One region of the Streptococcus koreensis genome, then DNA from elsewhere that is predicted to be linked to it. Evidence: predicted binding sites of a transcription regulator. Region 1 holds the regulator's gene; each other region holds the start of a gene.

What was found. The regulator Rex, encoded in region 1, represses fermentation and respiration genes when NADH is low (regulators of the CRP and FNR family bind a similar motif). The targets are predictions, from matches to a motif close to TTGTGAANTANTTCACAA.
Region 2: D7D50_RS05315 (2,3-butanediol dehydrogenase) is a predicted target of Rex. The motif match lies at 4,925-4,942, and genes of this name have one in related genera.
Region 3: adhE (bifunctional acetaldehyde-CoA/alcohol dehydrogenase) is a predicted target of Rex. The motif match lies at 4,369-4,386, and genes of this name have one in related genera.
Region 4: D7D50_RS07335 ((S)-acetoin forming diacetyl reductase) is a predicted target of Rex. The motif match lies at 2,819-2,836, and genes of this name have one in related genera.

What each region holds. Positions count from the first base shown of each region.
Region 1 covers NZ_CP032620.1:1,630,257-1,637,907, forward strand. Annotated here, with positions in the region: gene D7D50_RS08155 (RluA family pseudouridine synthase) at 1-29, opposite strand, end outside; gene D7D50_RS08160 (NAD kinase) at 26-844, opposite strand; gene yjbM (GTP diphosphokinase) at 828-1,499, opposite strand; gene D7D50_RS08170 (CYTH domain-containing protein) at 1,595-2,161, shown strand; gene D7D50_RS08175 (ribose-phosphate diphosphokinase) at 2,224-3,180, shown strand; gene D7D50_RS08180 (cysteine desulfurase family protein) at 3,190-4,317, shown strand; gene D7D50_RS08185 (DUF1831 domain-containing protein) at 4,307-4,654, shown strand; gene D7D50_RS08190 (DUF4649 family protein) at 4,654-4,890, shown strand; gene D7D50_RS08195 (redox-sensing transcriptional repressor Rex) at 4,984-5,628, shown strand; gene radC (RadC family protein) at 5,816-6,499, opposite strand; gene D7D50_RS08210 (hypothetical protein) at 6,562-6,840, opposite strand; gene D7D50_RS08215 (class A sortase) at 6,994-7,651, opposite strand, start outside.
Region 2 covers NZ_CP032620.1:1,041,692-1,049,342, forward strand. Annotated here, with positions in the region: gene codY (GTP-sensing pleiotropic transcriptional regulator CodY) at 101-889, shown strand; gene D7D50_RS05295 (cysteine hydrolase family protein) at 889-1,458, shown strand; gene gatC (Asp-tRNA(Asn)/Glu-tRNA(Gln) amidotransferase subunit GatC) at 1,595-1,897, shown strand; gene gatA (Asp-tRNA(Asn)/Glu-tRNA(Gln) amidotransferase subunit GatA) at 1,897-3,363, shown strand; gene gatB (Asp-tRNA(Asn)/Glu-tRNA(Gln) amidotransferase subunit GatB) at 3,363-4,808, shown strand; gene D7D50_RS05315 (2,3-butanediol dehydrogenase) at 5,001-6,041, shown strand; gene D7D50_RS05320 (pullulanase) at 6,197-7,651, shown strand, end outside.
Region 3 covers NZ_CP032620.1:504,994-512,644, reverse strand. Annotated here, with positions in the region: gene ruvB (Holliday junction branch migration DNA helicase RuvB) at 1-729, shown strand, start outside; gene D7D50_RS02770 (nucleotidyltransferase family protein) at 736-1,302, shown strand; gene D7D50_RS02765 (low molecular weight protein-tyrosine-phosphatase) at 1,421-1,843, shown strand; gene D7D50_RS02760 (MORN repeat-containing protein) at 1,901-2,314, shown strand; gene D7D50_RS02755 (acyltransferase family protein) at 2,304-4,121, shown strand; gene adhE (bifunctional acetaldehyde-CoA/alcohol dehydrogenase) at 4,481-7,132, shown strand; gene D7D50_RS02745 (zinc-dependent alcohol dehydrogenase family protein) at 7,321-7,651, shown strand, end outside.
Region 4 covers NZ_CP032620.1:1,461,384-1,469,034, forward strand. Annotated here, with positions in the region: gene glpO (type 1 glycerol-3-phosphate oxidase) at 1-1,520, shown strand, start outside; gene D7D50_RS07325 (MIP/aquaporin family protein) at 1,591-2,292, shown strand; gene D7D50_RS07335 ((S)-acetoin forming diacetyl reductase) at 2,960-3,724, shown strand; gene D7D50_RS07340 (hypothetical protein) at 3,899-4,501, shown strand; gene D7D50_RS07345 (copper homeostasis protein CutC) at 4,611-5,246, shown strand; gene D7D50_RS07350 (MmcQ/YjbR family DNA-binding protein) at 5,321-5,980, shown strand; gene D7D50_RS07355 (hypothetical protein) at 6,075-6,737, opposite strand; gene D7D50_RS07360 (aminotransferase-like domain-containing protein) at 6,877-7,651, opposite strand, start outside.

The DNA of each region.
Region 1 (7,651 bases):
TGTTCGTCTGCAATAAACTCGAACCTCATTCGTCAATATCTCCAATAAAAGCATCCTTGACCCGATTCCAGAAACTGGTATGACTTGGGCTCGCTACGAAATTGATCTTGTGGTTATCAATCTGGTATTCGATATGGACGATATTTCGATACGAATAAGTTGAATTATCAACAGAGAGAATGTGAAAACCAGGCCGGCTTGGCGTAATTTCAATCTTATCTTTTTTAGGAACAATGATCGATGAACCCAAAGTTCGATACACACGGTTATTGAGGCTAGCAATTTCTGCAATTTGAAGTGCTTCGATGGTCGGGTGAAGAACAGCCCCTCCCAAAGATTTGTTATAAGCCGTACTGCCTGTAGGGGTCGAAACGGTAATGCCGTCCCCTCTGAACCGCTCAAAATGAACGCCATTGATGGTTAGGTCAGCCACCATGGTTCGGTCACTGCGTTTGATTGTCGCTTCATTAAGGGCTCGCATAATCTTAGTATCGCCATTTTCAAAGGTCACTTTGACATTCAGGATTGGGTAAGATACCTTGGCACCTGTATCATACTTAAGATTTTCTACTAATTTGTCAATCTCATCATCTAGATAGTCCGTATAGAACCCAAGATGCCCTGTATGCACCCCAACGAAACGAACCCGATCTAATTGACTCTCGTACTTATGAAAAGCCGAGAGCAACATGCCATCTCCACCAATGGAGATCACGATATCCGGATGTTTTTCAGTCAAGATAAAATTATTCTTTTTTAATTTATAACGAAGTTGTTGAAAGACCTCTTCGCTTTGGCGTTTTCGATTTCGAATAATCGAAACCTTCTTACCTGTAGTCCTCATCTGTATCATCACTATTTCCGACACCATCGTTTAATTTACGATGCATAGGATCAAAAAGGGCTTGCGCCTCCTGAATGGCATCACGAATGGCGCCCATTTCCTCGTCGAGTTGATAAGCCAAATTCGCAGTGACTTCAAGACGCTTTTTAATCTCGTCCGGAAAATCTCCTTTATATTTGTAATTTAATGAGTGTTCAATGGTGGCCCAAAAATTCATAGACAGAGTACGAATCTGTATCTCTGCCAAAATGGTTTCATAGCCATTAATGGTATCTACTGGATACTCTACTACAACGTGATAGCTTCGATAGCCACTCGACTTTTTGTGACGAATATAGTCTCGTTCTTGAACCACGCGCATATCCTGACGCTTCCGCAAGACTTCTAGGACTTCGTCTACGTCATCTACAAATTGAACCATGATCCTCAGACCAGCAATATCTTGCATATCTTGAGCCAGGTTCTCTTCAGATATACTTCTGCGTTCCATCTTTTCGAGAATACTCTCAATCGGCTTCACACGACCGGTCACAAACTCGATTGGGGAATGCTTTTGTTGTTTGCGATACTGCTTTCTTATCCCACGAAGTTTAATCTTCAACTCCCCAACTGCTTGGATATAGGGATCTAAAAAATTTTCCCAATCAATCGCCATTGAATCACCTTGTCATCTCAAAGTTTTTTGTATAAAATAAACACATCTATTATTATATCATAAAGAGCTTGCAAACGAAAGAAAAGGACGTGGCTATGAATCATTTAGAAATTGAATTTAAAACCTTACTAACCAAGGAAGAATACGACTCTCTTAAGGATTTTTTCAAGGAACAACCTCCTGTTCGACAAACCAATCACTATATCGATACGCCCGACCAAGCCATCCGGAATCATCAGATGGCCTTGCGAATTCGTACCTTAGCTGATCGGGCTGAGCTAACCCTTAAAGTACCGCAAGAAGCGGGACATTTTGAATACAACCAAGCTCTTACATTTGATCAGGTAGAAGACTTTCTATCCAAGAAAAAACTCCCTCAAGGTGAGATTGCCAGCTTTCTCACTGATTTAGGAATTCCACTAGCTGCCTTAGATGTCTGGGGTAGTCTGGAAACAGAGAGACGTGAGAAAAGAATCCCAAAAGGTTTATTAGCCTTTGACCGTAGTCGTTATAATTCTATTGAGGACTATGAGTTGGAAATGGAGGTAGATGCTGCCTCAGATGAAACTTATTTTCACGAATTTCTCAAGGAAAAACAAATTGAATATAAGCCAGCAAAAAGCAAAGTGGCAAGATTAGCTCAAAGTTTGCTAAAAAGCTGAAATTACTGAATTTTTTTGCTAAAATAAGACTAGACAAAAATATCTAAATGAGGATCAAACACATGTCAGAAAAAAACAATATGAAGCTCTTCGCACTCAACTCCAATCAAGAAATTGCACAAAAAATTTCGGAAGTTGCTGGCATCCCACTCGGAAAGCTTTCTTCACGTCAATTCTCAGATGGTGAAATCCAAATTAATATCGAAGAAAGTGTGCGTGGATATGATATTTACATCATCCAATCTACTAGCTTCCCAGTGAACAATCACTTAATGGAATTGTTAATCATGGTAGATGCTTGCCAACGAGCAAGTGCCCATACCGTAAACGTGGTCCTTCCATACTTTGGGTATGCTCGTCAAGACCGCACTGCTGCTCCTCGCGAACCAATTACAGCAAAATTAGTTGCCAACATGCTTGTCAAGGCAGGGGTAGACCGTGTTGTAACCCTCGATCTTCATGCGGTTCAAGTACAAGGCTTCTTCGATATCCCAGTAGACAACTTGTTCACGATTCCTCTATTTGCTGATCACTATATCAAACAAGGTTTAACCGGTTCAGATGTAGTGGTTGTCAGCCCTAAAAATTCTGGAGTGAAACGCGCACGCAATCTTGCAGAATATCTAGATGCCCCAATTGCTATCATCGACTACGCCCAAGACGACTCTAGCCGTGACGAGGGCTACATCATCGGGGATGTTAAAGGTAAAAAAGCAATCCTGATCGATGATATTTTGAATACAGGAAAAACCTTCTCTGAGGCTGCAAAAATTGTTCAACGCGACGGCGCTACTGAGATTTATGCCGTTTCTAGTCACGGACTTTTCGTTAAGGGAGCTGCAGAATTACTAGACCAAGCACCGATTAAAGAAATTTTGGTTACAGACTCTGTAGCAACCAAAGAGCAAAAACCCCAAAATGTAAAATACATTACTGCAAGCGAATTGATTGGAGATGCCCTTGTACGTATCCAAGAGCGTAAACCAGTTAGTCCACTCTTTGCATACCACAAGAAATAAGGTGATGTCGTGATTTATTTTGACAATGCGGCAACCACTCCCCTAAGCCCAGGAGTAATCAAGGTGATGACAGAAACGATGGAGACCAGTTTCGGAAATCCCTCTAGCCTCCACTCCCATGGTCGTCAAGCGAAAAAGATTCTTAGAGATGCTAGGGAATGCGTTGCAACTTGTTTAAAGACCTCTAGTCAACAGATTATCTTCACTTCTGGCGGGACCGAAAGTAATAACACTGTTATAAAGGGCTACTGTCTCAAACATAGACAGCAAGGGAAGCATATTATTACCACGGCTATTGAGCACCATGCCGTTCTTGAACCGATTGAGTACTTGGTCCAAGAATATGGATTTGAAGTAACCATCATTCAACCAGTAGATCAAAAAATTCGACCTGAAGATATTCGAGCTGCACTTCGTCCCGATACAATTTTAGTATCCACCATGTATGCCAACAACGAAACGGGTGATCTCTTGCCTATCAAGGCAATTTCTGACCTTTTAAAAGACCATCCTGCTGCTTTTCATGTTGATGCTGTTCAAGCCGTTGGTAAACTTGCTGTAGCCCCTGAAGAGCTAGGAGTTGATTTTCTAACCGCATCGGCCCATAAATTTCACGGGCCTAAGGGAGTTGGTCTTCTCTATGCTAAAAAGCCTGACTTCTTCAATCTCTTACACGGGGGTGACCAAGAAGACAAACGTCGAGCTAGCACAGAGAACTTGATTTCAATTGCTGGAATGGCTCAAGCCCTCAAAGAAGCAACTGATCAGTTAGACGCAAATTATCAGTATATTCAGAGCTTATCTGAACGTATCCTAACTGGCCTAGAGGATCTAGATTTTTATCTGAATTGCACAGACTCCAAACTTCCTCATGTCTTAAATATCGGCTTTCCAGGTATCAGCAATGATATCCTACTGCTTCGTTTAGACATGGCAGGAATTTCAGTCTCAACCGGCTCTGCTTGTACAGCAGGAACTGTTCAACCAAGCCACGTTCTTGCGGCTTATTATGGCGAAGATTCTCATCGATTGAAGGAATCTATTCGCATTAGTTTATCCGAATTCAATACGACCGCTGAGGTCGATACTTTTATAACAACCATTCACAAAATTTTAGGAGAATTACATGGCATTTGAAACATCTGTCTCATTACCAAACTGCGATTACACATACGCAATCCATCCAAATATTAAAAAATATACCCTACGCGACAATACCTTTGCACAAACAAAGGTTGGGAACTACGAATTAAATCGTTTATTAGAAGCTGTTCCAAACAGCGGGGATGGCTTTAAGCTAAAAATTATCATCAATAAGGATTTAACAGGATTTAAAATTAACATTACTGATAAGTCAGGTCTTCGTTTGGTGAATATTTTTAAAAATCCAGAAAACAAAATCATCCAACAAAAATTCTACTTCCTTATGGATAGTCTAGTTGAACGGGAAATCTTTGAAAGGATTGAAAAGTAATGACCAATGGTCTCATAGTCCTCACTTATTTGGATGCATACAAAAAGGAACGTCAGATCAGCTACGATAATTTGGATCACTGTTTATTAGCTTTTTCAGGCTGTGTGACCCTTCCAGATTCCTATCAGGTTGTTTCCGTATCCTACAAGGGACAAACATTACCTTTTACTGGAAAGATAGGCGACTTCTATCGCTATCTGATTCAGTTTGATCAGAGTTTAAGAAATTCCAACTAAGAAAGAAAAGCACCTTTTTGGTGTTTTTTTAGTAGAAGATAGTTGCTTTATTCACAAACTTTTTATACAATAGATTTGAAAGGTTGTGATATTGTGAAACAAGATAAGACTAATCCAATTCCTCGTGCTACTGCCAAACGACTCTCCCTCTACTACCGCATTTTTAAACGCTTTAATGCAGAGAAAATCGAGAGAGCCAATTCAAAACAGATTGCTGAAGCCATCGGGATTGACTCCGCAACTGTTCGTCGCGACTTCTCCTACTTCGGAGAGCTAGGACGACGTGGTTTTGGTTATGATGTCAAAAAGTTAATGAACTTTTTCGCAGATCTCTTAAATGATAACTCCATCACCAATGTTGCTATCGTTGGTATTGGGAATATGGGAAGTGCCCTTCTTCACTATCGCTTCCATGAGCGAAACAAGATGAAGATTGTCATGGCATTTGATACCGATGATCATGAGTTAGTCGGTACTAAAAGTAAAGATGGTATTCCGATTTACGGCATCTCAACGCTGAAAGAAAAACTAGAGGGACAAGAGATCCAAACAGCCATTTTAACCGTTCCAAGTGTAAAATCTCAAGAAGTTGCAGATGTACTGGTTGAAGCTGGTATCAAGGGAATCCTTAGCTTTTCCCCAGTACACTTAACAGTTCCAAAAGATGTGGTTGTCCAATATGTCGATCTAACCAGTGAACTGCAAACCCTTCTCTACTTTATGCGCAAAAATACTTAATAAATGAGGCTGGGACAAAAGTCCTAGCCTCTCAATTGTCTTTGGATTGTCGAGCAAGACGCAGTGGTTGAGTGGGCTCCACTACGCTGAGTTCATCAGCTTTTATGGCCCTACTCAACTGTGAGGAGGTGGGACGACGAAATCGAATTCTAACGAATGACCGATTTCTGTCCCACTCTCTTTCCGTCTATACCAATAAGTCTGTCTCCTCTCGGTAGCTATAATAGTCATCGGTTGAGACAATCAGATGGTCAAGAAAAACAATTCCAAGACAATTACAGGCTTCAATCATTTGTTGGGTGACACCATCATCATTCTTACTCGGATGAATGATTCCAGATGGATGGTTGTGAACAAGGATTAAAGACGTCGCCATATGCTTGATGGCATAATGCAAGATCTCTCGAGGTTCTGCAATGCTACGATTGACTGTTCCGATAAAAATCACTTGCTGATGGATAATTTGGTTCTGGGTATTCAGATACAAGGCCAGTAAATGCTCTTGTTTCTCATGGCCGATCTTTTGCTGCATCATCTTTGCAAGCTTCTGACTACTCATAATTTGTTCTGTTTCAATCACTTGGGAAGTCTGGATCCGTTTCCCAAGTTCAATAGCAGCTAACAGCTCAATTGCCTTTACTTTCCCAATCCCTGGAACTTCCTGTAGCTCCTGAAAGCTCATACTAGCCAATTCCTTTAAGCTCTTTAGTGAGCCTAAGAGCTCCTGTGCGATCTCGTAGACTGTTTTATTTTTGTTCCCCGTCCGTAATAAGATGGACAGCAATTCTTGATTACTGAGCTTATCAGGGCCTTCTGTAAGCAAGCGTTCTCTAGGTAAAAGACTAGCTTCTTGAAATACAATATGATACATAAAAAACCTCCTCAATTAATAATTCGCAATTGAGGAGGAAAATGGATGAGTCTGTATAAAATTTATATAGGACAAACTACTTCTCTTAGGTTTTCAAGGATTCGAGTTTCTTCATTTGAGAAGTTAATTCTATAGCCTTCTTGCACTTGTTCCAAGGTCCTTAGGAATTGACGAATTTCGTATCGAATTAAGTGTTCTTGATCATCAGGAAGGTTTTCAATGGTTTTAAAGACCTGTTCAACTTCGTAGATTCCCTTGGTAATGAGTCCCGTTTTTGGAAAATCATTGACCAGTAAGCCGTAGAAATTTCTTAGCAGAGTATAGATATCTTCTGTAGGCATTCGGTTCCTCCAAGCTTCTTTCTATCACTCTTCTATTATAAAATAGAAAGCATGCAAAAATATGTCAGTCAGGTAACATTTTATGACTATCCTCTTACAAATTGGCAGAAAATTAACAGAAAAAAAGAGGTCAAGGACCTCTTTTTTTGTTGATTATAATTGCATTTGATTATAAGATTTTGTGAAAGCTTCTAGGATATCTTTTGGTGCTTTTGAGTAATCTACTGAAGTTTCCAAAGTACCTTTTACAATCGTACGATAAGTTGCTGCAGCATCCTCACAGGTCACCAAAGTAATTTCATTTACCCCTTCTCGATCTGCAATGACATCGACCCGATCTGGCGTTACTGTCTCAACAGAATTGATGACATAGGTATACACCTTTTCCTTATCAGTGATATAGATTTTCATTCCAGCTTTGGCATGTTCTAATGGGGAAAAGAGCATTTCATTTGCCCCAGTCAAACCAAAGACATGGTGACTGGCCAAGGAGTAATTCCTTTGCCCCATAACCTGGTCCTCTTTCATGGTACCTGCCCCATAATAAAGCCCCACATTATCTAAGCCTTTAAAAATCGGAAGGTTCATCTTCAATTCTGGAATTGCAATTCCTCCAATAACAGGTAACTTTTGTGCCTGCCATTGGGCATTGATGACAGATTCTGTAGACAGCGATTTGACTTCTTTAAAGTCAAAGCTAGTCTTAGCCTCTTTATTCTTATCGATGGTCTTTTTCGATACCTTGTTGACCTGGTACTGATTGGTATGCCAAACCATGATCATGTTCCGAATCGGAGCATTAAAAATCAGA
Region 2 (7,651 bases), 590 kb from region 1:
TTGAATAGAATTGTAGAAAAAATAAATAATTTTCAGATAATTTGATTGAAATTCCCTCGCTTATATGATATACTTTAGCTGACTATATGCGAGGTTTATTATGGCTAAATTATTAGAAAAAACGAGAAAAATTACATCTATCTTGAAGCGTTCTGAAGAACAGTTGCAAGACGAAATGCCTTACAATGCAATTGCCCGTCAACTGGCTGATATCATTCATTGTAATGCTTGTATTATTAATAGCAAGGGGACTCTCCTTGGTTATTTCATGCGTTACAAGACTAATAATGACCGGGTTGAGGCTTTTTTTGACAATAAAAAATTACCAGAAGATTATGCTAAAGCAGCTAGTTTAGTCTATGATACAGAGGCAAATTTAGATGTGGACCACGATTTAAGTATCTTTCCAGTAGAGACCAAGTCTGAATTTCCTGATGGCTTGACGACCATTGCTCCTATTCATGTATCTGGGATTCGCTTGGGATCTTTGATTATCTGGCGCAATGATAAAGAGTTTGATGACGATGATTTGATCTTGGTTGAGATTGCTAGTACAGTAGTTGGGATTCAAATGTTGAACTTCCAACGAGAGGAAGACGAGAAAAATATTCGTCGCCGTACTGCAGTCAATATGGCTGTGAACACCTTGTCCTATTCAGAATTGCGGGCAGTTTCTGCTATCCTTGGTGAATTGAAAGGAAATGAAGGACAGTTGACGGCTTCTGTCATTGCGGATCGGATTGGTATTACGCGCTCTGTGATTGTCAATGCGTTGCGGAAGCTGGAGTCAGCAGGAATTATTGAAAGTCGTTCGCTTGGGATGAAGGGAACCTACCTCAAGGTGTTGATCCCAGATATTTTTGAAGAAATTAAGAAAAGAGACTACTAATGACTAAAGCGTTAATTTCGATTGACTACACCTTTGATTTTGTAGCGGATGAAGGTAAGCTTACTGCAGGAGCTCCTGCACAAGCCATTTCTGAGAGCATTGCCCAGGTGACCCAGTGGGCCTTTGATCAAGGTGCCTATGTCTTTTTTGCTATTGATGCTCATGAAGGGAATGATCCCTTTCATCCAGAGAGCAAGCTTTTCCCACCCCATAATATCATTGGGACCAGTGGGCGGGACTTGTACGGCCCCTTAGCTGATTTTTATCAGCAACATCAAGCGGATCCACGTGTCTTTTGGATGGACAAGCGTCATTATTCTGCTTTTTCAGGAACTGATCTGGATATCCGCCTCCGGGAACGTGGCGTAGATACGGTTATTTTGACGGGAGTCTTAACGGACATTTGTGTCCTCCATACAGCAGTAGATGCCTATAATCTGGGCTATCAGATCGAAGTGGTCGCGCCTGCAGTGGCGTCGCTCACTCCTGAAAATCACCAGTTTGCTTTAAATCATTTCAAACATGTTTTGGGAGCAAAAGTGGTGAATGAACAATTAGAAGAATTGTAAGATTAGAGTTCGAGGAGAATGGCCTAATGCCTAGCCTTCCTCGGACTCTATTTTCTTGCCAAACTACCGCATAAATACTAAAAATATGGTAAAATAGAGGGTATTGAAAAATCATCATTTCACGAAAGGAAGCAAGATGAAAATTACGCAAGAAGAGGTAACCCACGTTGCCAATCTTTCAAAATTGAAATTCTCTCCAGAAGAGACAGCTGAGTTTGCGACAACCTTGTCTAAAATTGTCGACATGGTGGAATTGTTGGAAGAAGTGGACACAACCGGTGTGGCTCCAACAACAACCATGGCGGATCGTAAGACCGTATTGCGTCCGGATGTTGCTGAAAAAGGGACGGACCGTGACCGCTTGTTTAAAAATGTACCTGAAAAAGATAACTACTACATCAAGGTACCAGCTATCCTAGAAGATGGAGGAGATGCCTAATGTCATTCAACCATAAAACCATTGAAGAGTTACACGCTCTCCTTGTCTCTAAGGAAATTTCAGCAACGGAATTGACACAAGCGACGCTTGACGATATCAAGGCGCGTGAAGAAGCGGTTAATGCTTTTGTAACGGTGGCCGAAGAAGCTGCCCTTGCACAAGCCAAGGCTATTGATGAAAAAGGAATCGATGCAGACAACCTCCTGTCAGGGATTCCACTCGCTGTCAAAGACAATATCTCAACAGATGGCATCTTGACGACTGCGGCATCAAAAATGCTCTATAACTACGAGCCAATCTTTGATGCGACAGCTGTTGCCAATGCCAAAGCCAAAGATATGATTGTCATCGGGAAGACCAACATGGATGAATTTGCCATGGGTGGATCTGGTGAGACTTCTTACTATGGACCAACCAAGAATGCTTGGGACCACAGCAAGGTGCCTGGTGGATCTTCTAGTGGTTCTGCTGCAGCTGTAGCTTCAGGTCAAGTCCGTTTGTCCCTTGGTTCAGATACTGGTGGCTCCATCCGCCAACCGGCTGCTTTCAACGGGATTGTTGGTCTCAAACCAACTTATGGAACAGTTTCCCGTTTTGGTCTCATTGCCTTTGGTAGCTCACTCGACCAAATTGGACCATTTGCACCAACGGTCAAGGAAAATGCCCTCTTGCTCAATGTCATTGCCAGCGAAGATGCCAAGGACTCGACATCTGCCCCTGTACGTGTAGCTGACTTTACTTCTAAGATTGGTCAAGACATCAAAGGCATGAAGATTGCCCTTCCGAAGGAATACCTCGGTGAAGGGATTGACCCAGAAGTCAAAGAAACTATCCTTAATGCGGCCAAACACTTTGAAAAATTGGGAGCAACTGTCGAAGAAGTCAGCTTGCCTCATTCTAAATACGGGGTTGCCGTTTACTACATCATCGCTTCATCTGAAGCTTCTTCAAACTTGCAACGTTTCGACGGTATTCGCTATGGTTTCCGTGCGGAAGATGCCAAGAACTTAGATGACATCTACGTGAACACTCGTAGCCAAGGCTTTGGTGATGAGGTCAAACGCCGGATCATGCTGGGGACCTTTAGTTTGTCATCAGGATACTACGATGCATACTACAAGAAGGCTGGTCAAGTCCGGACCCTTATTATCCAAGACTTTGAAAAAGTCTTTGCGGATTACGATTTGATTTTAGGTCCTACAGCACCAAGTGTAGCCTTTGATTTGGATTCGCTCAGCCATGATCCAGTTGCAATGTACTTGGCGGATTTGTTGACCATTCCAGTTAACTTGGCAGGTCTACCAGGGATTTCGATTCCTGCAGGCTTTGCCCAAGGACTGCCAGTTGGTTTGCAGTTGATTGGTCCTAAGTATTCCGAAGAAACGATCTATCAAGCCGCAGCAGCATTTGAAGCAACGACGGATTACCACAAGCAACAACCCCTTATTTTCGGAGGTGACAATTAATGAACTTTGAAACAGTCATCGGACTTGAAGTCCACGTTGAATTGAATACAAACTCAAAAATTTTCTCACCAACCTCTGCCCATTTTGGAAACGAGCAAAATGCCAATACCAATGTGATTGACTGGTCTTTCCCAGGGGTGCTTCCTGTCTTGAACAAGGGTGTTGTGGATGCTGGGATCAAGGCTGCTTTGGCGCTGAATATGGATATTCATCAGCACATGCACTTTGACCGTAAGAACTATTTCTACCCTGATAATCCAAAGGCCTACCAAATCTCACAATTTGACGAGCCAATCGGATATAACGGTTGGATTGAAGTGGAACTAGAAGACGGTACGACTAAGAAAATTGGGATTGAACGTGCTCACTTGGAAGAAGATGCCGGTAAGAACACCCACGGAACAGACGGTTTCTCTTATGTAGACCTCAACCGTCAAGGGGTCCCATTGATCGAAATCGTATCTGAAGCAGATATGCGTTCTCCAGAAGAAGCCTACGCTTATTTGACAGCTTTGAAAGAAGTCATCCAGTACACTGGTATTTCAGACGTCAAGATGGAAGAAGGATCGATGCGGGTCGATGCCAACATTTCCCTTCGCCCATACGGCCAAGAGGAATTCGGTACCAAGACGGAGTTGAAAAACTTGAACTCTTTCTCAAACGTCCGTAAAGGTCTTGAATACGAAGTACAGCGCCAAGCGAAAATCTTGCGATCAGGTGGGGTCATTCGTCAAGAGACACGCCGTTATGATGAAGCGAATAAGAGCACCATTCTTATGCGTGTCAAAGAAGGAGCAGCGGATTACCGTTACTTCCCAGAACCAGACCTTCCCTTGTTTGAAATCTCAGATGAGTGGATCGAGGAAATGCGCACAGAGTTGCCAGAGTTTCCAAAAGACCGTCGTGCTCGCTACGTGGCAGAGCTTGGCTTGTCTGACTATGATGCCAACCAATTGACAGCGACGAAAGTTACTTCTGACTTCTTTGAAGCAGCCGTAGCCCTTGGTGGCGATGCCAAACAAGTGTCTAACTGGCTCCAAGGTGAAGTCGCACAATTCTTGAACGCAGAAGGCAAGACGCTGGAAGAAATCCAATTGACACCAGAAAACTTGGTGGAAATGATTGCCATCATCGAAGATGGAACCATTTCATCTAAGATTGCCAAGAAAGTCTTCGTTCATTTGGCGAAAAACGGTGGTGGCGCGCGTGAATACGTCGAAAAAGCTGGATTGGTACAAATTTCAGACCCTGAAATCTTAATCCCAATCATCCATCAAGTCTTTGCAGACAATGAAGCAGCCGTTGCCGACTTTAAGTCAGGGAAGCGGAATGCGGACAAGGCCTTCACCGGCTTCCTTATGAAAGCAACCAAAGGCCAAGCCAACCCACAAGTAGCCCTCAAGTTACTTGCCCAAGAATTGGCGAAGTTGAAAGACAGTGAATAAACGGAACGGGCACCTTTTGGTGTCTGTTTTTTTAGTACTTCATAAGTGGGGTGAAAATTATATCTATTTTCGAATGGAAAATAGTCAGTTAAGCTTTCAATCCTCCTTGACAAAGTTTGTGAAAAGGCTTACAATATGATTATCGGGTTTCCTGAAAGGGAATTGCAATTCATAGAAAAATAGGAGAATCATATGGAAACAATGAAAGCTGCTCGCTGGCATGGCAAGAAGGACGTTCGCATCGAGGAAGTAGAAGTACCAAATATCCTTCCGCATCAAGTAAAGGTTGCTGTTAAATTTGCAGGAATCTGTGGAACAGACTTGCATGAATACTTAGACGGACCAATTTTTATTCCAACTGAAGAGCATGTTTACTCTGGTCAAAAGGCACCAGTAACTCTAGGGCATGAATTCTCAGGTGAAATTGTGGAAGTCGGAAGTGATGTGACTCGTGTCAAAGTTGGGGATCGTGTAACAATCGAACCAATTTTGGCAAAACACAACTTAATTGGTGATTATAACCTCGATCCAAACTTGAATTTTGTTGGCCTTGCTGCAGATGGAGGTTTTGCTAAATATTGTGTCCTAGATGGAGATTTGGTCCATGTGATTCCAGATAGCTTGAGCTATGAACAAGCTGCTCTTACAGAACCTGCTGCTGTTGCCGTTTATGCAGTTCGTCAGTCTGCTTTGAAAACTGGGGATACAGCTGTTATCTTTGGTTTGGGCCCAATCGGTCTTTTGATCGTGGAAGCTCTCCGTGCAGCTGGAGCATCGAAAATTTATGCGGTTGAATTGTCTCCTGAACGCCAAGCTAAGGCTGAAGAATTGGGTGCCATTGTGGTTCGCCCAGAAGAAGGTGAATCAATCGTTGAAGCCATTCATCGTTTGACGGATGGTGGAGCGGATGTTTCTTATGAAGTGACAGGGGTTCCTGTTGTTCTTGGACAAGCTTTGGCAGCTGTGCATAAGGCTGGTGAGTGTATGGTTGTTTCTATTTGGGAACGTGAAGCCAGCATCAATCCAAATGAATTCGCCATTCAAGAAAAGACCCTCAAAGGGATTATCGCTTATCGCCACATCTTCCCTAAAGTATTGGAATTGATGGAACAAGGCTACTTCTCTGCTGAAAAATTGGTGACCAAGAAAATTAAATTGGAAAATATCGTTGAAGAAGGATTTGTTGAATTAACACAAGACAAGGCCCAAATTAAGATTTTAGTTGAGCCATAATCTACCATACTTTTAGAATATAACCAGTCCATTTGGACTGGTTTTTTTAATGAGGGAGAACAATAGAAAAAGGTAGTATAAATTACGAAAACGCTTGCATAAATAATTTTAACATGCTATACTGGTTGAACACTAATCATTTTAAGGAGACATTTATGAAACAGAAACCTTCTGTGACAGGCGATAAACAAGTCGTCTATGCGATTCGTCGATTGAAAAATGGTGTTGGTTCGGTTGCGATTGCGACAAGTTTAGCCTTATTAACGGCCTTTGCTAGTCCGGTCAGTGCGGATGAAGCCATCAACACCCCTGCACAAGCCTCAGAAGTGGTGACAAGCCCTTCTAATGAAGAGGTGAGTTCTTCATCTGATGTGAAACCAGCTACGAAGACTGAGACAATTGGAACCCCAAAAGTGGCGGATGAAAGTGTTACAGCGCCTGAAAATGTAAGCGCACTCACTGAAGAAGTGGTATCTACGAAGTCTGAGAAGGCAGAGGAACCGATTGCTGATCAGACTATCCGGATTCACGTGAAAAAGCTACCGGAAGAAAACAAGGAAACGCAAGGCCTTTGGACCTGGGATGATGTTGAAAAACCATCTGAAAACTGGCCGACAGGTGCCCAATCCTTTAAGGATGCAAAGACAGATGACTATGGCTATTATTTAGATGTCAAGCTTAAAAATGATCAGGCTAAGAAGATTAGCTTCCTCATCAACAATGTTAAAGGGGACAATATCACAGGGGACAAGTCAATTGAATTGCTTTCTCCAAAAATGAATGAAGCTTGGTTGGACGACAAATTTAAAGTTTATTCTTACCAGCCTCAAGCAGAGGGAACTGTCCGAGTAAATTACTACCGGACAGATGGCAACTATGACAAAAAATCTCTCTGGTATTGGGGAGATGTACAAAATCCGAGCAGTGCCGCCTGGCCAGATGGGACAGATTTTACAGCGACAGGGAAATATGGTCGTTACATCGATATCCCCCTAAAGGAAGCTGCAAAAGAATTCGGTTTCTTATTATTGGACGAGAGCAAGTCTGGAGATGATGTGAAGATTCGACAAGAAGATTATAAATTTACTGATTTGAAAAACCATAGCCAGATCTTCTTACGGGATGATGATCCGACCGTTTACACCAACCCATACTATGTCAACGATATCCGTATGACGGGGGCTCAACATGTCGGTAAAGAAAAAATTGAAGCCAGCTTCTCGACCTTGGCTGGAGCACAGAAAGAGGAGTTGCTCAAGCGGACCAAGATCACGGATGCTCAGGGCAATCCTGTCACCATCTCGGACCTGCTTTTAGATGAGAAAGGCAAGAAAGTAACCTATACGGGGGATTTCTCACAAGTTGATCAGTCCTATACCGTTCAATACGATAATGACCGCTTTACGACCAAAATGAACTGGCGCCTCAAGGATGAAGCCTATAGCTATGATGGGACTCTCGGAGCTCATCTTCATGAAGCTGGGAAAAAAGTGGATCTCACCCTCTGGTCACCAAGTGCGGACAAAGTATCTGTTGTCGTCTATGATAAGAAGGATTCTGAAAAACTAGTTGGCCGTGTGGCTCTGGAAAAAGGGGAGCGAGGCACTTGG
Region 3 (7,651 bases), 880 kb from region 1:
GCTGGTGACCTGGTAGCTATCCTTAATGACCTAGAGCCGGGTGATGTTCTCTTTATCGATGAGATTCACCGTCTGCCTATGTCAGTTGAAGAAGTGCTTTACAGTGCCATGGAGGATTTTTACATCGATATCATGATTGGTGCTGGCGAGACTAGTCGGAGTGTCCATCTGGACCTTCCTCCTTTTACCTTGATTGGGGCGACGACCCGAGCGGGTATGCTGTCTAATCCCTTGCGCGCTCGCTTTGGGATTACGGGTCATATGGAATACTACGAGCAAGATGATCTGACAGAGATTGTCGAGCGGACCGCTGAGATTTTTGAAATGGAAATTACCCACGAAGCTGCTGAAGAGCTTTCTCTTCGTAGTCGTGGGACCCCTCGGATTGCCAACCGCTTGCTCAAACGGGTGCGCGATTTTGCCCAGATTATGGGCGATGGCTTGATTGATGAGACTATTACCGACAAGGCCCTCTCCATGCTGGATGTGGACCATGAAGGACTGGACTATGTCGATCAAAAAATCCTGCGCACCATGATTGAGATGTATGGGGGAGGACCAGTTGGCCTTGGGACCCTATCGGTCAATATTGCTGAAGAGCGGGAGACTGTAGAAGATATGTATGAACCTTACTTGATTCAGAAAGGCTTTATCATGCGGACCCGTACAGGGCGCGTGGCAACCCGCAAGGCCTATGAACACCTAGGCTATCCCTACAATGGAGACTAGCAGAAGATGCTGACAGAAGAAACGATCGTAGAACAAATCCAAGCGGATCCGGAGATGATGGCGGTCTTGGCCATTATTCGAGATCTAGATTTGGCAGATGCTTGGTTAGCAGCGGGTGCAGTACGAAATTTTATCTGGAACCAGCTTTCTGGAAGACCAGGGTTTGATGCGACAACGGATCTGGATCTGGTCTTTTATGCCCCCGCGATCAGCTATGAGGAGACGCAGCAGATTGAGCAGGAATTAAAGAAGGTATTTCCCCAGTATGCATGGGAAGTGAAGAATCAAGTCTACATGCACCAGCATAGCCCGGGGACGGCCCCTTATCGCAGTGCTTGTGATGCGGTTTCTAAATACCCCGAGCAGTGTACGGCACTTGCGGTTCGCCTAAGGAAAGATGGTCAGTTGGAGCTCTTTCTCCCCTATGGGACAAGGGATATCGAAGACTTCGTCGTTCAGCCGACTCCACATTTTTTAGCCAGCCCAGAGCGCTTGGTGGTTTATACGGAACGCATGCGGAAGAAAGATTGGAAACGAAAATGGCCAGCCCTTCAGATCATCCTGCCTGACTAAAAAAAGAAAGTCAGCCCACCTCAACGGTGGACAGGCTTTTTTCGTCTTGCCTCAAAATTATAATTTTAGCAGATTATATTTTTCCTACATTCTGTTATAATAGAAAGGAGGTGCTGTCATGAAAAAAATCGTATTTGTGTGTTTAGGAAATATTTGTCGAAGCCCCATGGCGGAGTTTGTCATGAAGGACTTGACCAACCAGTATGAGATTGAAAGTCGTGCTACTTCTAACTGGGAGCATGGGAACCCTATTCACCAAGGGACTCAAAAGATTTTTCGTAGTCATGGCGTGCCCTATGATGCATCTAAAACATCCCTTCAAATCAGTGACCAAGATTTTCATACCTTTGATCTGATCTTAGGAATGGATGAGAACAATGTGTCCGACCTCAAACGAATGGCACCGCCTGGAACAGAGCACAAGATTCATCTCTTTGCAGGAGAAAGTGTCCCAGATCCATGGTACACAGGAGATTTCGAAGAGACCTATCGCCGTGTCCTAGCTGGTTGTCAAGAATGGTTGGAACGCTTAGAAGATTAGTTTCGGACTTGCTCCTTAAATGAGTAACCGGTTGAATAGAAACAGAATGAACAGAATATGGAAAAAATAAAAGAATTATATGAGACCTATAAGGTCTACGTTACGAGAGAGAATATTGAACGATTGTCCTTGGGGATTATTGTTCTGTCTGCTTTATGGGTTTTTCTTTCCTCCATTCCTTTCAGAGGTGTTTTGACCCTCGATAAGGGAGCTATTCGCTACGACGGAAGTATCGTCCGTGGCAAGATGAATGGCCAAGGGACGGTGACCTTTGAAAACGGAGATACCTACAAGGGAAATTTTGTCAATGGGACCTTTAGTGGTCATGGAACCTTTACAGCCAAGGCTGGTTGGAAATATGAAGGTGAATTTGTCAATGGCCAACCAGAAGGCCAGGGAACCTTGACGACAGAACAAAATGTTGTCTATAAAGGAACGTTTAAACAAGGAATTTATCAAAATGCGAATTAAATGGTTTTCATTGGTACGGATAACGGGACTTCTTCTCGTTCTTCTCTACCATTTCTTTCAAAAAGTTTTTCCTGGTGGATTTATTGGAGTCGATATCTTCTTTACTTTCTCAGGATTTTTGATCACGGCTCTTCTGATCGATGAGTTTGCCCGTCATCAAAAAATTGACCTCAAAGGCTTCCTGCGACGACGCTTCTACCGGATTGTTCCTCCGTTAGTCTTTATGGTCTTGCTGGTCATGCCTTTTACCTTCTTGGTCAGACGAGACTTTATTGCTGGAATTGGGACACAGATTGCGGCCGTCTTTGGCTTTGTGACCAACTTCTATGAGATGTTAAGTGGCGGAAGTTACGAAAGCCAGTTCATCCCTCATCTTTTCATTCATACCTGGAGTTTGGCTCTTGAAGTTCATTACTACGTACTCTGGGCTCTTTTGGCTTGGTTTTTGGGTAAAAAAGCTAAATCAGTTGGCCAATATAGAGGTTATATCTTCCTTTCTTCGACAGGTCTCTTTTTGGTGACCTTCCTGACCTTCTTTGTCGGAGCAATGGTCACGAAGAATTTGTCCAATGTCTATTTTTCTAGCATCGCTCACGTCTTTCCTTTCTTTGTGGGGAGTGCTTTAGCGACAGTAACAGGGATTACAACGACCAGCCCAAATCTTACTCAATTAGTGAAGCAGTTATCTCTACAGAAGACGTTAGCAATTTTAGCTGGTGCTTTTCTAGTCTTGTTGCTCTTGACCTTTATTCTTCCGTTTGATAGTGTTTGGACCTATTTATTTGGCTTTTTAGTAGCGACTCTTGCTGGATCTGTGATGATTGTGATGACTCGTGTCCTCCATGAAAAGACGCCAGATCAGAAAGAACCTGCAGTGATTACCTTTATTGCGGATACAAGTTATGGGGTCTATCTCTTCCACTGGCCATTTTATATCATCTTTTCTCAATTAATGACCAATGGCTGGGCTTCTCTGCTAACAACACTGGTATCCTTTAGCCTTGCTGCTTTAAGTTTTTATATTATTGAACCAACCTTGGCTGGACGTGAACCAAAGATTTTTGGCATTTCTATGGATCTCAGAAGTTTCACGAAACCACTCTTTTACAGCGCGATTCCGTTGACCTTGCTCATGTTTGGGATTGCACTTTTTGCGCCACGCGTCGGAGCCTTTGATGAAAACCTGATTACCGAAGGGCTTCGTCAATCCGACAGCAAGATGCAGATCACGCGTGCCCAAGTAGACAATGCTTCAGCGACTTCTTACAATGTGTCAGATGGAGTGACCATGATCGGAGATTCTGTAAACCTCCGGGCATCAGATTATTTGAAACAAGTGCTGCCAGATATCCAATTAGACGCTTTGGTGAGTCGTAATCTGGACTCGGGCTTAAAAGTATATGAAACGGATATTGCCAATAGAGTCTTGCTCAAGAACGTGGTGATTGCACTTGGAACCAACTCTTCTAATAATTACCAAGAATTGTTGGATAAGTTTGTTCAAGAATTACCAAAAGGACATCGCTTAATTTTCGTAACGCCATATGACGGGCGTGAAGCCAATGATAGCAATAGTGTCACCGTTCAGACTCGACAGTATGAGCTGGAGTTGGCTAAAAAATATGACTATGTCTATATAGCAGACTGGTACCAAGCTGCTATCGATAACCCAGCTATTTGGGCTGGAACGGATAATGTCCACTTTGGTTTAGAATCAGATGGGTCCATCGATGTTGGAGGAAACCTGTACGCCAAGGTCGTGAAAGAAGCAGTTGATCAAGCCAATCAGGGGCCGGTTAAACCGTAGAAATTTACTAAGCTATTTAAGCAATTTTCACTTGAAGAAAATTGCTTTTTTTAGTAAAATTAAGAAAACGCTTACATAAATTGCGTGAAAATATTTGCTTGTGAAATTGAAGTGCTTTCTCAAAAAAATCCTTCAATTTTTTCTTGGAAATACTCCTATATAGAAGGAGAAGGAGGGTTCATAGAAAAAAGTTAAAAAAATCTTTGTGAAACTATTTACAAATTTTCTAAAATAGAGTACAATTATATTGTGAAAAAATTAACAAATCGAAATTTCTTACACTATTCTTGAAAGTTTTTGAAAACAAGAAAAAGTTCCGGAAAAGGATAAGGGTTTCAAACATTGGAGGAAAGCATCAAATGGCTGATAAAAAATCTCTCTCACCTGAAGAAAAGAAACTCGCTGCTGAAAAACACGTAGACGAGTTGGTGCAAAAAGCGCTTGTGGCGCTTGAAGAAATGCACAAATTGGATCAGGAACAAGTAGACTACATCGTTGCAAAAGCATCTGTAGCTGCTCTTGACGCACACGGTGTGCTTGCTCTTCATGCTTATGAAGAAACTGGTCGTGGGGTCTTTGAAGACAAGGCGACAAAGAACTTGTTCGCTTGTGAGCACGTCGTGAACAACATGCGCCACACCAAGACAGTTGGTGTCATTCAAGAAGATGACGTCACAGGTTTGACCCTTATTGCTGAGCCAGTCGGAGTCGTCTGCGGGATCACTCCTACAACCAACCCAACTTCAACAGCAATCTTTAAAGCTTTGATCTCATTGAAGACACGGAACCCTATCGTCTTTGCCTTCCACCCATCTGCTCAAGAATCCTCTGCTCATGCGGCACAAATCGTACGTGATGCAGCAATTAAAGCAGGAGCGCCTGAAAACTGTGTACAATGGATCACGCAACCATCTATGGAAGCAACTAGTGCGCTTATGAACCACGAAGGTGTTGCAACAATCCTTGCGACCGGTGGTAACGCCATGGTGAAAGCAGCTTATTCTTGTGGGAAACCAGCTCTTGGGGTAGGTGCAGGTAACGTTCCAGCTTATGTTGAAAAATCAGCTAACATCCGCCAAGCTGCTCACGATATCGTTATGTCTAAATCATTTGACAACGGAATGGTCTGTGCATCTGAACAAGCGGTTATCATCGATAAAGAAATCTACGATGAGTTTGTCGAAGAATTCAAATCTTACCATACTTACTTTGTTAACAAAAAAGAAAAAGCCCTTCTTGAAGAGTTCTGCTTCGGTGTCAAAGCGAATAGCAAAAACTGTGCAGGTGCGAAATTGAATGCGGACATCGTTGGGAAACCAGCAGCATGGATCGCTGAACAAGCTGGCTTCTCTGTACCAGAAGGAACCAACATCCTTGCTGCAGAATGTAAAGAAGTTGGTGAAAAAGAGCCGTTGACTCGTGAAAAATTGTCACCAGTTATCGCTGTCTTGAAATCTGAAAGCCGTGAAGACGGAATTAACAAAGCACGCCAAATGGTTGAATTCAACGGTCTTGGTCACTCAGCTGCTATCCATACAGCAGACGAAGAATTGACCAAAGAATTTGGTAAAGCAGTCAAAGCCATTCGTGTCATCTGCAACTCTCCTTCGACTTTCGGTGGTATCGGGGATGTTTACAATGCCTTCTTGCCATCATTGACACTTGGATGTGGTTCTTACGGACGCAACTCTGTTGGGGACAACGTTAGTGCCATCAACCTCTTGAATATCAAAAAAGTCGGACGCCGGAGAAATAACATGCAATGGATGAAACTTCCTTCAAAAACATACTTTGAACGTGATTCAATTGAATACCTACAAAAATGTCGTGACGTTGAACGTGTCATGATCGTTACAGACCACGCTATGGTAGAGCTTGGTTTCCTTGATCGCATCATCGAACAGCTTGACCTTCGTCGCAACAAGGTAGTTTACCAAATCTTTGCAGACGTAGAACCAGATCCAGATATCACAACCGTTGAACGTGGTACTGAGATCATGCGTGCCTTCAAACCAGATACCATCGTTGCTCTTGGTGGTGGATCTCCAATGGATGCGGCCAAAGTAATGTGGCTCTTCTATGAGCAACCAGAAGTGGACTTCCGTGACTTGGTTCAAAAATTCATGGATATCCGTAAACGTGCCTTCAAGTTCCCATTGCTTGGTAAGAAGACTAAATTCATCGCCATCCCAACAACATCTGGTACAGGATCTGAAGTAACACCATTTGCCGTTATCTCTGATAAAGCAAACAACCGTAAATACCCAATCGCTGACTACTCATTGACACCAACTGTGGCAATCGTAGACCCTGCTTTGGTATTGACAGTTCCAGGATCTGTTGCAGCGGACACTGGTATGGACGTCTTGACTCACGCAACAGAAGCTTACGTATCTCAAATGGCAAGTGACTACACTGATGGTCTTGCTCTTCAAGCCATCAAACTTGTCTTTGAAAACTTGGAAAGCTCAGTGAAGAACGCAGACTTCCATTCACGCGAAAAAATGCACAATGCGTCAACTATCGCAGGTATGGCCTTTGCCAATGCCTTCCTCGGTATTTCTCACTCAATGGCCCACAAGATCGGTGCACAATTCCACACGATTCACGGACGGACCAATGCGATCTTGCTTCCATACGTTATCCGTTACAACGGTACACGTCCAGCCAAGACAGCGACATGGCCTAAGTACAACTACTACCGTGCAGATGAGAAATATCAAGACATCGCTCGTATGTTAGGACTTCCATGCTCTACACCAGAAGAAGCAGTAGAAGCTTATGCAAAAGCTGTTTACGAACTTGGTGAGCGCGTAGGTATCCAAATGAACTTTAAAGCACAAGGAATCGATGAAAAAGAATGGAAGAAACACTCTCGTGAATTGGCCTTCCTTGCTTACGAAGATCAATGTTCGCCAGCTAACCCACGTCTTCCAATGGTGGATCATATGCAAGAAATCATCGAAGATGCTTACTACGGTTATAAAGAACGTCCAGGACGTCGTAAATAAGGCGCTACTGAACAAATGATGTTTATCAGCTATCCCTCACTCGAAAGAGTGGGGGATTATTTTTTGAAATACTTTTATAAAAAAACCTAATAAATATGTTGCAAGCGCTTACTTTGTATGTTATAATATTCACAAAGTAGAAACTGTAATAAAATGGTTTGATAAAACCAACAAAAAAGGAGTCGCTTATGAAAGCAGCAACATATGTATCCGCAGGAAATCTTCAGTTGATTGATCAACCAAAACCAGTCATCAAGAAACCAACTGATGCAATTGTTCGTTTGGTAAAAACGACCATTTGTGGAACAGACCTCCATATTTTGGGAGGAGATGTTCCAGCTTGTAAAGAAGGAACCATCCTCGGCCACGAAGGAATCGGGATTGTCGAAGAAGTCGGTGATGCGGTCACTAACTTTAAGGTTGGAGATAAGGTTATCATCTCTTGTGTAACGGCTTGTAACACCTGCTACTACTGTAAACGTGGTTTGCCTTCCCACTGTGAAGATGGGGGCTGGATCC
Region 4 (7,651 bases), 170 kb from region 1:
TGCTCTTACCAGTCTATGATGAAGATGGGGCAACTTTTAGCCTCTTCCGTCTTAAGGTAGCCATGGACCTCTATGACCTCTTGGCAGGTGTCAGCAATACTCCAGCTGCCAACAAGGTCTTGACCAAAGAAGAAGTGTTGGCTCGGGAGCCTGAGTTGAAACAAGAAGGTCTAGTCGGAGGTGGGGTCTACCTAGACTTCCGTAACAACGATGCTCGTTTGGTGATTGAAAATATCAAACGTGCCAACCAAGATGGGGCCCTCATTGCTAACCACGTAAAAGCTGAAGGATTCCTCTTTGATGAATCTGGCAAGATCACAGGTGTAGTGGCGCGTGATCTCTTGACTGATGAAGTCTTTGAAATCAAGGCTCGTTTGGTGATTAATACAACTGGTCCTTGGAGCGATAAAGTGCGTAACCTCTCAAACGATGGAGAGCAGCATTCACAAATGCGTCCAACCAAGGGTGTTCACTTGGTCGTAGATTCAAGCAAGATCAAAGTTTCTCAACCAGTCTACTTTGATACTGGTCTTGGAGATGGTCGGATGGTCTTCGTCTTGCCACGTGAAAACAAAACTTACTTCGGAACGACTGACACGGACTACACTGGCGACTTAGAGCATCCAACAGTAACTCAAGAAGATGTCGACTACTTGTTAGGAATCGTGAATAACCGCTTCCCAGAAGCTCACATCACCATCGATGATATCGAAAGTAGCTGGGCTGGTCTTCGTCCGTTGATCTCAGGAAACAGTGCTTCTGACTACAATGGTGGAAACAACGGCACTATCAGTGATGAAAGCTTTAATGCTTTGATTGCAACAGTTGAAGGCTATCTTTCTAAAGAAAAATCGCGTGAAGATGTTGAATCAGCAATCAGCCACTTGGAAGGCAGCACTTCTGAAAAACATTTGGATCCATCTGCTGTTTCTCGTGGATCAAGCTTAGACCGCGATGACAATGGTCTTTTGACCCTGGCTGGTGGGAAGATTACAGACTACCGCAAGATGGCTGAAGGAGCGATGGAGCGTGTCTTGACCATTCTCAAGGAAGAATTTGACCGTCAGTTCAAATTGATCAACTCTAAGACCTATCCAGTATCAGGTGGAGAAATTAACCCAACGAACGTGGATTCTGAAATCGAAGCCTTTGCTCAACTTGGCGTATCTCGTGGCTTGGATAGCAAGGAAGCTCACTACCTAGCTAACCTATACGGTTCCAATGCACCTAAGGTCTTCGCCCTTGCTCATAGCGTGGAACAAGCACCTGGATTGAGCCTAGCAGATACCTTGTCACTTCACTATGCAATGCGCAATGAATTGGCACTCAGCCCAGTTGATTTCCTTCTTCGTCGTACCAACCACATGCTCTTTATGCGGGATAGCTTAGATGCGATGATCGAACCTGTTTTGGATGAAATGGGCCGCTTCTATGAATGGTCAGAAGAAGAAAAAGCTGGCTACCGCAAAGACTTGCAAGTCGCTTTGGAAAACAATGACTTGGCAGCATTAAAAAATTAAGAAAAACAAAAAAGGGGTTGGAAAGAAGACTGTCTAACCTTCCCCTCTTTATAATGGAGAATTAAATCATATGAAAGAATTATTTGGTGAATTTTTAGGGACCTTAATCCTGATTCTTTTGGGAAATGGGGTTGTAGCAGGAGTGGTTCTTCCAAAAACGAAAAGCCACAACTCAGGTTGGATCGTCATTACTCTTGGTTGGGGGATTGCGGTTGCTGTCGCAGCCTTCATCTCTGGTAAGTTAAGTCCGGCCCATTTGAACCCTGCAGTAACAATTGGGATTGCTCTTAATGGTGGCCTAGCTTGGGCATCTGTCATTCCTTATATCCTTGCACAATTTGCCGGAGCCATGGTCGGTCAAGTCCTTGTCTGGTTGCAGTTCAAACCGCATTACTTAGCAGAAGAAAATCCTGGAAATATCCTTGGAACATTCAGTACTGGTCCAGCAATTAAGGACACTACTTCAAACCTCATCAGTGAAATCCTTGGAACCTTTGTCTTGCTACTAACTATCTTTGCGCTTGGTCTTTATGACCTTCAAGCAGGGCTTGGTACTTTTGCTGTTGGTACCTTGATTGCAGGGATTGGTTTGTCTCTCGGTGGAACTACAGGCTCCGCTCTCAACCCAGCTCGTGACCTAGGACCTCGTATCATGCACAGCCTCCTTCCTATTCCTAACAAAGGAGATGGTGACTGGGGTTACGCTTGGATCCCAGTAGTTGGTCCAATCATCGGTGCAGTACTTGCAGTAGCAGTCTTTAAAATGTTTTAAAAAATGAAAGAGGCTGGGACAAAAGTCCTAGCCTCTCAATTGTCTTTGGATTATCGAGCAAGACGCAGTGGTTGAGTGGGCTCTACCACGCTGATTTCATCAGCTTTTACAGCCCTACTCAACTGTGAGGAGGTGGGACGACGAAATCGAATTCTAACGAATTACCGATTTCTGTCCCACTCTCTTTTAAAATACTGTATCAGATAAAGAGAGCTTTGTACGTTCTAACTTAAAACAAGCTATAAGAAATGTAAAACGCAATAAAGAAAATAATGATCGCAATAATGTATTGAACTGGTTTAGGTAGGTTATTCAATTTATCCATGAATTCTTTCATTGTTAGATCTCCTTATTATTTGATTGTCTTATAATTAGTGTAGCATGAAATAAGGCCCAAAACAATAGGCAATAGGAGTGTTTTTGTCAAGATATAAAACCCTTTTCAAAATTATTATAATCAGTTAATCTATTACTAAATAAAGATAAGATAGATTGTAAAATACTTTAGAAAATAACAGGCTAGAGTTTGACACTTTTTTCACAAAGGAGTATACTGTTAGCATAGTTTTGGAAGGAACTTATGATAGATTCACCCAAAACTGACTGTCAACCTTTGCTGTTCTTCTATGAACGTTTGCTGGTATCGGGGATACCAAGGAGGAATCATATGTCTAAAGTAGCTATTGTCACAGGTGCAGGTCAAGGGATCGGTTTTGCGATTGCAAAACGATTGGTACAAGATGGCTTCAAGGTCGGAGTCTTAGACTACAATGCTGAGACAGCAGAAAAAGCAGTAGCTGAGTTATCAGCAGAGAATGCTTTTGCGGTCGTTGCTGATGTCTCCAAACAAGCTGAAGTGGCTGCAGCTTTCCAAAAAGTTGTGGATCATTTCGGAGATTTAAATGTTGTCGTTAACAACGCTGGTGTTGCTCCAACTACACCACTTGATACGATTACAGAAGAACAATTTGAACGCACTTTTGCCATCAACGTTGGTGGTGTCATCTGGGGTGCTCAAGCTGCACAAGCTCAATTCAAGGCGCTTGGCCATGGCGGAAAAATCATCAATGCAACTTCACAAGCAGGTGTTGTAGGTAACCCTAACTTGACTGTCTATGGTGGTACTAAGTTTGCAGTTCGTGGTATCACTCAAACTTTGGCACGTGACTTGGCTGATTCAGGTATTACTGTCAATGCGTATGCACCTGGTATCGTTAAGACTCCAATGATGTATGATATCGCTCATGAAGTTGGTAAGAACGCTGGTAAAGATGACGAATGGGGTATGCAAACTTTCGCTAAAGATATTACCCTTAAACGTTTGTCCGAACCCGAAGATGTCGCTGCAGCGGTTAGCTTCCTTGCTGGTCCTGATTCAAACTACATTACAGGACAAACCATCATCGTGGATGGTGGGATGCAATTCCATTAACATTCAAATAGGGGTTGGGATTTTTTCCACCTCTTTTCTTATGTGCACCTTATTCCTCTCGTTCGCTTTTTTTGAAAAATTAGGGTAGAATAGAAGTCGTATTTTAAAAAGAATAGATCAATAGTGATAGAGGTGAATTCTCTTCTATCCATCAAAACGAAAAGAGGTGACCATATGTGGAAATGGATCAAACGACTCATCGGACTGACCTTCCTCCTAGTTATTGTCTTAGCAGTTTTCTTGATACCAGCAAAGGTTTCGACTCAAGAGCAATTTAAAAATGTAACAGTGAATACTTCGCTGGTAGATCTGGCTCAAGAAGGCTTCTCTACAGCAGACGTGACTGCTTCTGGCCTGCAAACAGAGCTTCAACTGAATTCTCCTCAATTGCGCCAAGTTATTAAATCCATGGCAGGGGAAATGACAGATGAAACTCTCCTCAATACAGCAGTTGCTATGAATGGAGAGTATATCAATGTTCAGGTTCCGATTGAACTGGGACCGGTGGAAACCATGGTGAGCATGGACTTTACAACGAGTGTGACGGATCAACAATTGACCTTGAACCTAGAACGGGCCCGTCTTGGACATCTGCCGATTCCACGTAGCTTGGTTGCTTCAAAGATTGCTGAAAAAGTTAACCAAGAGGGCACAGGAGCTACTATGATAGGGAATCAAATCAAATTGACCATGCCGACAAGTGGCTACCGAATCCATTCTGCGAAGGTCGAAAAAGGGAACATGGTATTACAGATTATTGTTCCAATTTCCTATTAAGCATCAACCATTGGTTTCTGATGAGGCTGATGGTTTTTCTAATTGACAAAGAAATGAAAAAAGAGTAAGGTAGAACAAGAAAACGATTTCAAATACAGGGAGATTTAGGATGCCGTTATATGAATTTTGTGCAGAGAACATAACACTGTTAGAGAAGGCTTTTCAAGCAGGAGCGCGTCGTGTAGAATTATGTGATAACTTAGCGGTTGGAGGTACGACTCCAAGCTATGGTGTGATCAAAGAGGCTGTGAAGCTTGCTAAAGATTATCAGGCAAAGGTCATCGTTATGATTCGTCCACGAGGTGGAGATTTTGTATACTCTGAGCAAGAGCTAGACATAATGTTAGAAGACTGGAAAATTGCCCGTGACCTGGGTGTTGATGGTTTAGCTGTTGGGGCTTTGACTGCTGACAATCAGCTGGATAAAGATGCCATGCTTCGTTTCATCGAAGCCAGTCAAGGATTTGAATTGACCATGCATATGGCATTTGACCAGATTCCTTTAGAAGATCAAGCTGCGAGTATCGAGTGGATGAAGAAAGTAGGCGTGACGAGACTATTAACAAGAGCCGGCAGTCCAGAAACAGACTTAGAACAACGGTTGCAACGCTACGAAGAGTATGCCCAGCTTGCAGATCGCCAGTTAGAAATCTTGGCAGGTGGAGGAGTCTCTTTGGAGAATCGTCAGCTTTTCCTTGATGTTCCAGGGGTGGATCAGGTCCATGGAACTCGTGTTGTCTTTTAAAGATATATGAGTTGAGGAAGAAATCTCAGCTCTTTTTTCTTGATTTTTGGTATACTGGAGGAAAGGAGTAGTACGTGTTTTTACCAGATTATTTTGAGAAATACAGTATAGACAATGAAAAAGCTCTAGCTTATGGGTTTTCAAAGCAGGGAGAGAAGTTTCACTATGATCAACAGATCCTGGATGGAGACTTCAAACTTTATGTGACTGTCCAAAGTAAGCAAGTGCATTTTTGGCTAGTGGATCAGGAGACAGGCGACGACTATGTGCAGCTTCATATGGACCAGATGGTTGGTCAATATGTTGGCCAAGTCAGAGAAGCTTGCCAGCAGGCCTTAGAGGATATCAGAAGCTCCTGTTTTGCTGTCAAAGATTTTTTGTATCCTCAGACCAAGCGCTTGGTGGATTGGATCAGCCGGCAATATGACCGTCCTATCGAATACCTCTGGGACCGTTCTCCGGACTCGGGCGTCTTCCGTCATCAAAAGGATCTCAAATGGTTTGGCGTCTTGATGAAGATAGACTGGTCCAAGCTAGATGCGAGGCAGGAAGGGAAGATTGAGGTCTTAAATCTTAAACAGGATCATGTCAGCCAACTCTTAGAAGAACCCCATTTCTATCCGGCTTATCATATGAACAAGAAGTACTGGATCAGCATTCCCTTGGATGGTCGAGTGGAGGATGATCTTCTCTTTGAGCTTGTGGCTAAGAGCTGGGCCCTGACTAAGAAGTAAGGGTTTAACCCAATTGATTTGTGAAAGTGAATAAAACATAAAAAAAGAATGTTGAGGGTCAACATTCTTTTTTTTATTAGAGAATTTCCTGTCCTTATTGCTCTTTGGTCAATGAGAAGTGGAAATCTCTGTAATTGCTATAGTCAAATTCTGTATTGATATCTGTTGTGAAGGCTATCGGAGTATAATGACCTTCCTCAAGGATAAATCCTGGTTTGAAGCGGAAATTTGCTACTCCTAAACCAGTAATACCAGGAAGAAGAGCATCTGCGCCATTAAGACCTTCTGACTCCCAGTAATAGACATTACCAGATGCTTGAATAGCTCTTGCAGTATAGGTGGCTGTGCGGGTTGGTTCACTATCATTTTTAAAGCTAACGACAGTTGTAATATCTCCATTAGCTTCAATAGTCATTTTGATGCTATCCGCCTGAGGGCTAGATCCTACCCAAGTGCCGACAAGTGCTGCAGGAACAACTGCTTGATCAGTTGAAGATGTATCTTCTGCCTTGTTCGGTTCAGTTGAAGCTGACGGGTTACTTGCCTGACTTGAAGGAGTAGTATTTTCTTTTGCTTGAGAAGAAGAAACTGTAGCTTTTTTATTTAAGCTAGCTTTTGGTTTTTTCTCAACTTTTGAGCTAGAAGCTTTTTCGGATGAGGAAGTTGTTTTATCTTTTGAGCCACACCCTCCCAAAGCAAGTCCAAGTGATGCAGCCACAAGAGAGGCTGCAGTCCAACGAATCAAAGATCGTTTCATAATATCACCTCTTTATCTTTCTGACTTAGATTATACTCCTATTGTTACAGATGTCAAGTGATTTTTGTAATAAATGTAATATTTTCGTAACATAGTTTTGTATATAAAATTACTCAAGAAATAGAAGGGTGGGATTGAATCATAGATAAGCGATAATTTGGGGTAAAACCTCTTCCAGTTTGTCCTGATTGATACGGGCAAAGGCATAGGGACAGCTTTGAATATAGGCAGATTCGAAGAAGTGGAGAGGGAGACCGCTATGTTTCAGTCGAGCGACCGAAGGGACCTGTCTTAAATCTAGTAAGACTCCTCCAATGACCGGCCATACAGGGACGGATAGGGAATGTTGCTGGAGTAGGGAAGAAGCTTGCTCTTTTTGGATGAATTGCTGTTGGTGCAGAAGCTCTTTGTTTTTTGCAAACATGCCATTATCAATATAGAGGCTCAAGGCCTTCTGCATGACCAAGTTACTTTCGTAGTCGAGTGTACCCTTGAGTTTTAAGACAGGGGCAAGAAGAGCTTGGGGCAGGACCATAGAAGTGATGCGGAGGGCAGAAAAGAGGCTGGTAGAAAAGGACTTGATGTAGATGACCCGGTCAGATGCATCCAGATAATGAAAGCTAGGAGAAAAATGTGGATCATAATCTCCCAAGTAATCGTCCTCGACAATATAGACATCATAGAGTTCTGCTAAGGCCAAAATCTGTTCCTTCTCTTGTTTGCTATAACTATGTCCCAGAGGATAATGGTAGCGGGGAATGGTATAGAAAAATTTGATCCTGCCACTTTTGAAAATGGCTTCCAGTTGGTCAAAGTCAATTCCTTGAGGCAAGCGATTGATGCTTTGATAAGGTAAGTCTTGCTCCTGAATTAATTTATTGATGCGGTAATAGGTTGGTTGCTCTACTAGGATT